DNA from 2 places in the Vibrio sp. 811 genome. Region 1 is predicted to be linked to the other one. Evidence: riboswitches for the same ligand, from Rfam matches in the RefSeq annotation. Region 1 holds a riboswitch; the other holds the start of a gene.
What was found. Region 1 has a riboswitch for cyclic di-GMP ahead of R7Q46_RS06445 (TfoX/Sxy family DNA transformation protein). Riboswitches for the same ligand answer to the same signal wherever they lie in the genome.
Positions count from the first base shown of each region.

Region 1 (5,823 bases):
CGATGCTGCGGTGAGTGCAACGCATATTACGATGCTCAAAGCTGGTGTAATGAATGCAGATAAGATAAACGCGGTCAGCCCTACGTACGCAGAGGAACTCAAAACAGAGCTTGGCAGTCATGGAATGGCTTGGGAGTTTCAGCAACGCGCGCAGGACTTAGTTGGTATTTTGAACGGTTGTGATTACAGTGCTTGGAACCCGGAAACGGATACTTACTTGCCAGTTAATTACTGCGCCGACCAGCAAAGTATGTCGCAAGGGAAGAAAGCTTGTAAAAAAGCATTACAACAACGACTAAATTTGCCCGAAAAAAATGTAGCTATGTTCGGTATGGTTTGTCGATTGACCCAGCAGAAAGGCGTTCATTACTTGTTGCCTGCTTTGGCCGATTTTTTGAAGCACGATGTTCAGCTAGTTGTCGTTGGGACCGGAGACCCTATTCTTGCCGCTCAGCTACGAGAGGTTGCCGCGCAGTTTTCTAGCAAATTTGCCTTTGTAGAAGCGTATGACAATGAACTTGCGCATATCGTTGAAGCTGGTTCTGATTTCTTCTTGATGCCTTCTGAGTTTGAACCATGTGGCTTAAACCAAATCTATAGTATGGCTTATGGGACATTACCGATAGTACGCGGTGTTGGTGGCTTAAAGGACAGCGTTAGCGATTATGATGTAAACCCATCTGAAGCAACGGGGTTTGTTTTTTTCGAACCGACACCGCAGGCATTGTTGTTAACGATGCTAAGGGCACTGTTGCTCTACGCTCAAAACGAGCCTGAAGTGAATAAAGTACAGTTGCACGCGATGCAACGAGACTTTTGTTGGCAAAAGGCCGCAGAATCTTATTTGCAGCTTTACCACTCAGCGTTAGTTTGACTTAAAATTGTAACGAAAGGCACCGAATGAGGTGCCTTTATTATCTTGAGTAAGGGGAGTGTGGTAGGATGGCTTTTTACTCAATAGCACGATCTTTTTGATACTCAATATGACCCAGCCGCTACTTTTTCATAAAACCTATTTGCACCCTACTAGTAATGAGTGGGTTGTATTTGTGCACGGTGCTGGTGGTAGCTCTTCTATCTGGTTCAAGCAAATTAAAGCTTACAAGCAACACTTTAACTTATTGCTGATCGATTTAAGAGGTCATGGAAAGTCAAATCAGTTACTTAAAGAGCTCATTGCTAGCCGTTATACCTTTACGGAAGTTACCCAAGATATTTTGAAAGTATTGGACCATTTAAAGATCCAATCCGCTCATTTTGTCGGTATGTCGCTTGGTACTATTATTGTTCGAAACCTTGCTGAATTGTCATCAGAGCGCGTACGTTCGATGGTGCTCGGCGGTGCTGTCACAAGGCTTAACACTCGTTCTCAGATATTGGTGAAATTAGGTAATTTTTGTAAGCATATCCTACCGTACATGTGGCTCTACAAACTGTTCGCTTATATTGTTATGCCTCAAAGAAGCCAACGAGAATCTCGCCACCTTTTTATTCGCGAAGCCAAGAAGCTTTGCCAAAAAGAATTTAAACGTTGGTTTATTCTTGCCGCTGATGTAAATCCGTTAATGAAATATTTTAAAGATCGAGAGTTACCCATTCCGACTCTTTACTTAATGGGCGACAGGGATTACATGTTTATTAAACCTGTCAAAGAAATGGTTGCAGCACATAAACTCAGCATTCTACGAGAAATCCCGAATTGTGGTCATGTATGCAATGTAGAGCGTCCAGAAGACTTCAATCAACACTCCATCGAGTTTATTAAACAGCAAGCTGTATGTGCTTAAAACTGAGTGCATCCACTGAATAGGAGAGCCGCTATAGCTCTCCTAGTTGATATCCACATTGCCAACATGCACCAAATTGCCCTTCGTTTATTTCATGACATTTTGGGCATTGCCAATCTTGATACTCATGCCTATCGGATTGTTTTCGATATGTTTTTACTATTTCTTCAGCTTTCATCTTTTGTGCAGTGTCAAAAAGCCACACATAAGGATCGGTATCATCACCAAACGGCAGTTCTCCTTTTAAGCCGAAAATACCTTCTCCGCGAACTTCACAGTAAATTTGTTCCACTTTAAGCAGCTCACATACAATGTGTGCTTCTGCTGGGTTTTTAGCGATAAATATTTTCATCAAAATACCCACTTCACCAATTACAAGTTTTGCTGACTTGGTGTCGGCCTTACTTTATTCATAACCCATTTAGTGATGATTGGAAATAGTCCCAATAGCGCAAAAGACGCTAATACTGCGGGTGAAACAATGCCCGATAGGCTTTCAATTGTTGCTAATTGAGTACCTGCATTCAGATATACGGCTGTGCCTGGCAGCATACCTATTTGGCTAGTGAGATAAAATCGACCTACAGACATCGGTGTTAAGCCCATCAGTAAGTTGATTAGAAAGAAAGGGAATACAGGGATTAGACGCAAGGAAAATAGATAAAAAGCTCCGTCTTTTTCGACACCTTGATTAATTGCGTTGAGTTTATTTCCGAATTTGTTTTGTACCCAGTCACGCAATAAGTATCGGCTGCTCAAGAAGGCCAGTGTTGCCCCCATAGTGCTAGCGAAAGAAACCAGTAGCAAGCTTGTCCAAAAACCAAATAAGGCTGCACCAAGTAAGGTGACTACTGCCGCTCCTGGGATAGAAAAAGCGGTAATTGCAATGTAGGTAAAAAAGTAAATCGCAGCCGAGAATACAAAATTCTGATCGATGTATGTAGTTAGTGCTTCTTGTTGGGCTTTTGCATTCTCTAAGGTTAAATACTGGCCAAAGTTAATACCTAAAAAGACGATAGCCGCTAGTAGGATGAGACCTAATATCAGTTTCTTATTCATAATTTTGATTCCAATTTGGGATATATGTAATAAGACAGTAGGAAAACCGAAAAAATTTCACAAAAAAACCGCAGATTAGACTGCGGTTTTACAAGATAGTTTTTAGGCCGACTTTTATTGGAGGGCGTTCATCAACTCATCTCGGCGAGCTTGAGGTACTACACTCCAATGAGTGCCGTTGATAGCACCTTCTAGTGCCCATAGCAACTCAATGTTGACGGTTGCAGAGTGCGTATCTCTTATCGCTTTATAGGCGTTAAGCGCACCTTCCTCTTCAAGCTTCTCTACGGATTCGATGCCGGCTTTTTTTAGCATGCGCTCGGTAGCCAGTCGTAAGTTAGGCAAATCTTTCAAACGGTTAGGCTTTGTACTTGCTTGCTGTTCTTTCTCAAGCTTTGCCTTTTTCAATGATTGATTCGCTACTTCGATTAAGCGTTCGCTTGATTCCCATAAATCGCTGGAAATAGCGTAGTACTTTGTAACGACTGGAAAGCCACGTTTTTTATAAACGTAAGGCTTTAGCCCTTGTTTCTCGAAGTCAGATGAAGTTTTTTGGTCTGCTCTGATATGAAGCTGATTGTTTACCACTAGTGCAAACATTGTTTCATCAGCGAATAGTCCGAAGCCACCAAACATTGAGCGCGACTTGATATTACCAAGTGCCTCAAATAGCTTCATAGAGTCTTTGAGTATCGGTTTATCCATGTTTTGTTATCTCGGTGTAATTAATATTACGCCACCAAAAGTCAGGTCCGAGAGAGTAGCAAACATGCGTAAAAACAATGTCATTACAGAGTAAAGTCATTGCTTACACACTTGCCATCGGTAACCCCGCTACCTTCCATATCGTAATATGGTTCAGGCCGGAGGCTTTGCGTCCCACTCTTTCGAATGGTTTGCCCTGTGCGTGACACAATGAGCATACTTCTTATATTGAATTAACATCACGGTTTAGCGTTAAAAGTGTGATTTCGGTTCAATAAAAATGATAGATTGAATGCTCTATTTTGCATATGGAAAGGTGCAAATTGGCCTTTGAAAAGGAGTTCTTAATATATATTACATTTATATAAAACAGGGAGTTAACGTTAGTCAATTGTTATTAGAGCTGTGTGAAGTATTAGAGAACACTTAATTTTCCCAAAAAAATAAGCGCCCCTGTAGAGCGCTTATTTAACACGGTTAAATACAGTGAAATTTAGTTCATTTTTTTCACAGTATTTCGAATTACAAGCTCAGGTTGCATTTCGAAAATTCGTTTTTCGTGTTCTTTATCTTTGATACGCTCAAGTAGAATTTCGAATGCATTTTTACCAACACGACGTTTAGGTTGGTGGATAGTCGTTAGCGGTGGAGAGAAGTATTCCGCAAGCTCGATGTTGTCGTAGCCGATCACTGAAATATCTTCAGGAATTTTGATCCCGTTTTGTTGCAAGCGGCTCATTAGGCCTAGAGCCATTGTGTCGTTAAAACAGAATACCGCCGTCGGGCGCTTGTCCATTGCGGTAATTTTATCTGCAACTAATACGGCCGTATCACATTCAAAGTTACCTTCAAGGATCCAGTCTTCATTTACAGCTAGGTTCGCTTCACTCATTGCGCGACGGAAACCTGCAATGCGCTCTTGGCAAGCAAGCTTTTCAAAATGACCGCTTAGACAAGCGATATCCGTATGACCATTGTCAATCAGATGTTTGGTTGCAATGTAGCCACCTTCTTCTGAGTTATCCATGATCTTGTCTGCTTGTGAGCTCTCTGGGCCCCAATCCATGACCACTTTAGGAATGTCCGCATGACGGTCAAGCATCTCTTTTAGTTCTTCGGTTAAGTCAGAACACATCACTAGGATGCCATCAACGCGCTTTTCAGCCAGCATACGAATGTAATCGCGTTGTTTTTCGTAAATCCCGCCTGTGTTACATAAAATCAGAGTATAGCCTTGGCGGTAACAGTAGCTCTCAACGCCATCAATCACTTCTGAGAAAAATAGGTTAGTTGATTGAGTTACTAACATGCCAATCGTACGAGTTGAGTTGCATTTTAGGCTGCGTGCAACGGCACTTGGCGCGTAATTCAGCTCGTCAACGGCTTTCATTACTTTTTCTTGCGTTGCTTCTGCAACGAAACGCGTTTTATTGATAACGTGCGAAACTGTCGTAGTGGAAACGCCGGCTAAGCGAGCAACGTCTTTTATCGTGGCCATAAATGGTGTCCTGTATCGAGCTACTGAAATATGTCGTATTGGATGTACCTGATGCTCTAATGGTTTCACACCTAGCAATATAAAATTGGCGCTAAGTGTCTCGGCAGCGGTTGATCCAAGTGCGACAAAAGGGTGCGTAGCAGCATCGGTCGATGAATTTTATCTTTTTTCTATCTGATGAGAAATTGCCATCAACCTGTTAAGAAAACACAAAAACCGCTATATTTCAGCGGTTTACATATAAATCATATTTAATCGTTTGCGCTCACATTTTAGCCCTATGTGGACTGACTAGCAATGTTTTCAGCAAGAGATTTGTGTATTTGAAGTCACATTTTGACTGCTAAATAACCAAGCGTCTTTGCGCTAAGTTAAGGCAAACGAATATTATACCCAAGTTACTTACAATTGGTCACTTTCAGGCATACAGGAAGCCCGATAGGCAGGCTCCCTAAAAATAGGCGGCAATTATTCACCAAGAACGTAGGCGCTGTCTAGTTTACAAAATGCAACTAATAGTTTCGCGACACTCGAGTAAAATCCAAATTCGTCGAATTGTTTACATTTGTCTGAAAACTGAGGTAACCAAGACATCAATTGTTGCTGGATAAAGTCGTTTTGTTTAACGAAGGCTTCTTCCATGTGTTTTTCTTGTTCAAGCTCGTTTGAGCGGATAATCATGTTCCCGAGAAAGTCGAGCTCAACGGCTAAGTGATCCGCAGGTTCCTTTAGGTTTTCGTCTACTTGAACGCCAAATTCAGTCATCAACTTTTC
Region 1 is NZ_JAWOUB010000002.1:581,037-586,859, reverse strand. It holds gene glgA (glycogen synthase GlgA) at 1-874, shown strand, start outside; gene R7Q46_RS06460 (alpha/beta fold hydrolase) at 984-1,787, shown strand; gene R7Q46_RS06455 (DUF2007 domain-containing protein) at 1,819-2,139, opposite strand; gene R7Q46_RS06450 (TVP38/TMEM64 family protein) at 2,160-2,846, opposite strand; gene R7Q46_RS06445 (TfoX/Sxy family DNA transformation protein) at 2,961-3,551, opposite strand; cyclic di-GMP riboswitch class I at 3,668-3,757, opposite strand; gene purR (HTH-type transcriptional repressor PurR) at 4,045-5,049, opposite strand; gene torD (molecular chaperone TorD) at 5,518-5,823, opposite strand, start outside.

Region 2 (5,823 bases), on a different contig from region 1:
ATTCACCAGCTCAGCAACGGGCGGCATTGAGTATTGCAGTGTCTCCACTGGCGATGCCAATATTAGCTGGGCCTGGAACGATTGCTACCGCGATGAACTTTGCGACAGCGGGTGGTTTCGATCAAACCATTATTACTATCGTTTCTTTCGCTGTCCTTTGTGTGATCACCTATGTACTGTTTTTGTTTGGAGACAAATTGGTCAAAGCGGTTGGACCAAGTGCTCTAAATGTTGTGACTAAAATGATGGGCTTAATTCTAGCGGTTATTGGTACTCAAATGTTCATTGATGGCGCGGGCGAAGCCTATAAAACGGTTTTCTCCTAGATTTCTCTTAGACCTTGCCACCTTGGTTAAGCCCGCAATTACATTTCTAACGGGTACGGATTTTTTGAACTTTAGTTTTCATTTTCTAAGAGAGAAATAAATAGACTTCACCTATTTCAATAATAAGAATATTCAATTGTTGTGATTGCACGAATTTCATTACTCTTTTGGCAAGGAGAATGGGGGAAATATGGCAACAAAAGCAATTGTAGTAGAAGGTGGCGCGATGCGAGGCGTCTTCGCAAGCGGAGTGTTAGATGCGTTTTTAGAGCAGAGTTATAAACCGTTTGATTTTGCAATCGGTGTATCTGCTGGTGCATCAAATTTGATTGGGTATTTGACCGACTACCCGCATCGCAGTATTAACGTCATTACTAAGCTGGCCACAAGTAAACGCTTTTTTGACCCGACTCGCTTCGTTAAAGGTGGGGACCTCATCGATGTGAAGTGGTTGTTTGAAGAATCTAATCGCTTGTATCCCGTCGATGAAAATAAACTGTTTAATGGCGTTCCTTTTCTCGCAGCGACAACAAATGTAGATACAGGGCAGGCAGATTACTATCGCGTGACACGTGATAATTTTCACCATGCGATTGAAGCGACAACAGCATTACCGATTGCCTACAAGCATACCCCTTGTTTTTCTGGCGGTTGTTATACCGATGGTGGGGTCGCTGACTCTATCCCAGTGCGTGAGGCTTATCGTCGAGGGGCTCGCGACATAACCGTAGTACTCTCTCACCCACTGAATTATGCCAAAAAGCCAGTTAAGACCACATGGCTGATGAAGAAACTTTTTGCGGAGCACCCCAAAATGGCGGATGCGATGTTAAGACGTGCAGATAACTATAATCAATCATTGGAGTTTATTCGTAACCCTCCACCAGGAACACATGTTAGGGTAATTGCCCCACCAGATAATTTTCATGTTCAGCGCTTATCAATGCGACAATCCGTTTTACTAGAAGGGTATGAAATGGGGCTGATTGAGGGGCGAGCGCATCTCACTAGTTTATCTGGTGTTTATGGTTTAGACCGGGAAAATTGTCATTTTTGCGTTTGATTATAAAAGAGCCTCATAGTGAGGCTCTTTTTACTTAACGTTCAAAAGGGTGATTTAGTTGACTTTATCCCAAGCCATCTGCCAGTGTGAACCTATTCCAGGCTCGTAATGGTTTGCGCTTTCTTTCCACTGCATACAGTAACCAGAGTATGGGAAAGGTTTACATTGATAAATGCCCCCGTCGCTGGCAAGCACTTTTGTGCCCGCCGTGTAGCTAGATAGTCCTTCAGGGAAGACAAAATCGTACTCACCAGATGGTGGCGGAGTAACTGACTCTTCTTTTAAGTGAAAGTCGAGTGTTTGCTGATCCACCAAGTTGCCATCTTTATCCTTAATACGTGTCACGAGCATATGGTGACCCGGCTCCGATTTACTTAAAGCGAGCGATATCGCCTCTACCGAGCCGTCTTTCATTTCGTTTGCCCAACTTGCAAGTGGTTCGCGATGGTGATTGTAAACGGTGAGTTCTGCATTTAAATCGCCTTCAGAAGTTAGTGTCAGATCCAACGTTGTCGGTGTTGACTCAATGATATACTCGTCTGCTAAGCCATCTACTGTGAGTGAGTATTCCGGAACAGGAGTTTCAATGTTATAGCCGATCTCTACTCGCTCAAGGCCGCTATTTGCTTGCAGATACACCGGATTAGTACCATAAACAGGAGTGAATTTATCCTCTGCATACTGCCCGGATTGCAGTTTTGCTTGTTCTTGGTTTAGCTTAGTCGCGAGTGCGTAAGACCAGTTTTTCGCTTGGCCCATTGCTGCATCGGTAATTTCTAGTTCAGTTCTATACGCCACGTTTTCACCTGCTTGATCAAATACGCGTGTATAAACCGAATCCCCAATATTTAAATCCATTGTAGGAATAATTTGACCGCCTTGCTTCCAATCTGGAATAACGGGACTGCCACCATCAAATTTCACATCGATCACGTTATAAAATGAGGCTGCAGTGTCGCCAACATCCCATACTGCCAGGATGACATGGTATCCCTCGCGAGTAGGCACATTACATTGATGGCTTACCTGTTTCGGGGGTTGAACCATATTGCCGTCGACGACACAGAAAGGAGTTAGATCAAAAGAGTCTCGTGATAGTGAAGCGTTTGGGTTCCAATCAGGCTTGGTGATGTAATATTTCCAGTCGCGCGTCACGTGGTTAGCAGTAAATGTCCATTCAAAAGTTTGTGTACCTGCTTGAATAGGGCGTTTTACCCAACGGTCGGCAGTTTGCTCATCAAGGGCAGCTGCTAAAGCGGTTTCGGCACTCGCTATTTTACCATCGCGAGGCCCTGTTTCGGGAAAGCCATCAGGGCCTTCAACGCTTTGCGGTTCATATTGAATCGCACCGCAGTTATTATTTTTTTCGTTAGTATCTGGCGATGGATACTTACATAGTGCCGAGCGACTTGCAGCGACACCACCATTGGTTTCTGATACATAACCGTGAGCCGCAGCACCTGAGCTAATGCTTGCAAGTGCTAACGCGAGTACGGATTTGGTTGGAAATGATTTCATCACATGTCCTCTGTTATGGCTGACAAACTAATGTCACACCCCGGCGCATGCTGAGCATAAAGCAACGCTACAGAAATTGGACTTCTGTAACACTGAGTCATGGTAACCCCGCTATCATGAGCATTCTTTTAGATTTTTAAATGCTGACAGACCGGAAGCTTTGCTTCCCACCCTTTCGAATGGTTTGCCGAAATGTGATTGAGCAGCCAAAATTTAGCTTAAGAATTTACATGTGGAAAAGTAAACGTCACTGACATGGAATCCTGTTCTCAAATTGAAAGATAACGATATCTTAACCTCGTCAATATTATGCAGTATCGTATTGCAAGATATTGATTTTAATTTTGTTTTTATCTTATTAATAATCATGGAGAATGAATGGAGGTTTGTTGGGGATAAATGGAGAGGAATCGTGCTAAGGGTGGAAGAAGTTCTGTCTAAAGGGCGGAGTGTACCGCCCTCTGGATGGTGTTATTTCGGCATAATGACAGTATCAATCACGTGAATGACACCGTTTTTAGCTTTCACATCGGTTGCGATGACATTTGCATCGTTAACCATGACTTTATCGCCCATGGTTTTAATCATCACATCTTGCCCCTGAACCGTAGTCGCTTTGTCTAGCTTAACAAAATCGGCAGCCATCACTTTCCCTGGGACGACGTGATAAGTCAAAACAGATACTAACTTGTCTTTGTTTTCCGGCATTAAGAGCATGTCGACTGTGCCGTCTGGCAGTTTTGCAAAAGCGTCATCCGTTGGTGCAAAAACAGTAAATGGGCCTTCCCCTTTGAGAGTGTCAACCAGGCCCGCTGCTTTCACCGCAGCAACAAGCGTATTGAAAGAGCCATTTTCAGCGGCAACGTCGACAATATCGGCTTTCATCATGCCATGCTCATGAGCCTTGACGGGAAGCATAAAAGATAATGTCGCCATCAGTGTCGCCGCGATAACTAAGATACGTTTGAACATAATGTGTTCCTTACTAGTTGAGGGTACAACGGGTTCCCTGGAGTGTGTTTGCATTTGTACGCATCGTGATTGAAAGATGATCATCGCGTCCTACTTTCTTTTGAGGGTCTAACATGTCGCGCAAGAATTCGTCTGCCTTCTTGTTTCACATCAGCTCGTTTCCGCCACGTCCATAAGCGCTCTCTTGCTGCCTTAGCTGCTTTGTCTGGTGCGATAAAAGGTGCAAGGTAACGGCTATCTGGCTGCAATTGATACATGACAGCTTCCATCTGGGTCATTGTCCAGGGCTCGAATAAAAGAGGGGGAGGAACCATTTGTAACTCAGGTACCCACTTGTAGATGAACGTACCGTTAGGATCATGTTCTTGGGCTTGCTTGATCGGATTATAAATACGGATTGTGTTAGTCCCGGTTACTCCTGCTTGCATTTGGAATTGTGGGTAATGAATTCCAGGCTCAAAGTCGAGAAACAGTTGCGCTAAATGCGTTACACCTACTCGCCAATCCATGTTCATGTGGTGAGTAAGAAAGCTAACCAGCATGGCACGCATGCGAAAGTTAATGTAACCAGTGTGGTGCAAACAGCGCATGCAGGCATCAATCAAAGGTACGCCAGTATGCCCGGATTTCCATGCTGCTAACTTTTCTTCATCGAAAGTACTACTTTGTCTAATCAATGGTTCGTAAGCCCGATTAACGCAGTAAAACTCCATGTCGTATTCCGATTCGAATTTTTGGATGAAGTGACAGTGCCAATGAAGCCGTGAAGACAATGCAATTAAGCTGCGACGAAATCCAGCGACTTGCCAGTGTTTCAAAAGGTATTGATAAACTTCACGCAAGGATATGTTACCCCAAGCGAGGTATGGAGAAAGTCGAGTACAGGCTGTGCGTGAGGCTGTGGGACTAGAAATGCTTCGATAGTAATCACGACCTCGACGATGAAAAAAGTCCTCTAGTGTTTTCCAAGCGAGCCGGCTTCCTCCCGTTTGCATTCCTTTGCATTTTGATAGCCAGGATGATGGTGGCGAAAACGAACAGCCGAGAGCTTCTGCATCCAATGAATGCAATAAGTCGGTTTGGAGCTCAATAGGGCTTATTGAGGCTCTCATGACAGAGTCCCAATGTTTGTCCCAACCTTGCCGGTTTTTTGCACCTCTGATAACAGCACCGTGTTCGAACTCAAACCAGTCGATGTTCTGCTTATACAGCCAAGCGGCAACTTGTTTGTCGCGCTCAAAGGTGCAGTTGAGTCCTATTTCTTGGTGAGAAAAAACAGCGTTGATTTGATATTGCGCTTGAATTGATTGAAAACATGCTAAGGCATCGTCAAACAGCACCGTGATTCGATGCCCATATGCTTTGAGCGTCTCATCCATGTCTTGCAGTGATTGCCAAACAAATCGCCAGTGGCGCTCAGAATAGTGTGGGTTGTTCAATAGCAATGGTTCAACAATATATAAAAGCACAGTTGGGTGCTTTGTTGATAATGCTTGAGTTAGTGGTTGATGGTCAGTCAGCCTTAAATCTCGTTTTAACCACACGACATTGATTGTTTGCATCGGAATCCTCTTTAGTTTCCGATGTTGTACGCAAGTAAACCGAAGAAATCTCATCCAATGATCGGTTTTATTCTACAAAACGTAAAGGTAACTTTTAGGGAGGTGACACATGGCAATACCATTGAGTAAGTTACAAAAATACTTCTATGTAGATAAATTGGTCATTCATTCGCTTGATCTCGCATTGTATCAGGCATCTGTTGTGATTGATGGAGAAGCGCAATTTATCACTGATGACAACGGCATCTTTTTGAGGGCTCATTCCCTTATCGAGATGCAAAAGAAGTGCAGGAATATCAAAGCAAATAAGCAGGTTTTAGTACATCAAAGTGCTTATGATGAAATGGTGGGGCTACCCGAAGGCAAAAGAAACAATCAACTA
Region 2 is NZ_JAWOUB010000001.1:790,646-796,468, reverse strand. It holds gene R7Q46_RS03495 (MarC family protein) at 1-326, shown strand, start outside; gene R7Q46_RS03490 (patatin family protein) at 517-1,389, shown strand; gene gbpA (N-acetylglucosamine-binding protein GbpA) at 1,444-2,907, opposite strand; cyclic di-GMP riboswitch class I at 3,006-3,106, opposite strand; gene R7Q46_RS03480 (fasciclin domain-containing protein) at 3,379-3,879, opposite strand; gene R7Q46_RS03475 (deoxyribodipyrimidine photo-lyase) at 3,960-5,441, opposite strand; gene R7Q46_RS03470 (DUF6482 family protein) at 5,551-5,823, shown strand, end outside.
Region 2: linked by a shared signal. The riboswitch ahead of gbpA (N-acetylglucosamine-binding protein GbpA) and the one ahead of R7Q46_RS06445 (TfoX/Sxy family DNA transformation protein) in region 1 are both predicted to bind cyclic di-GMP.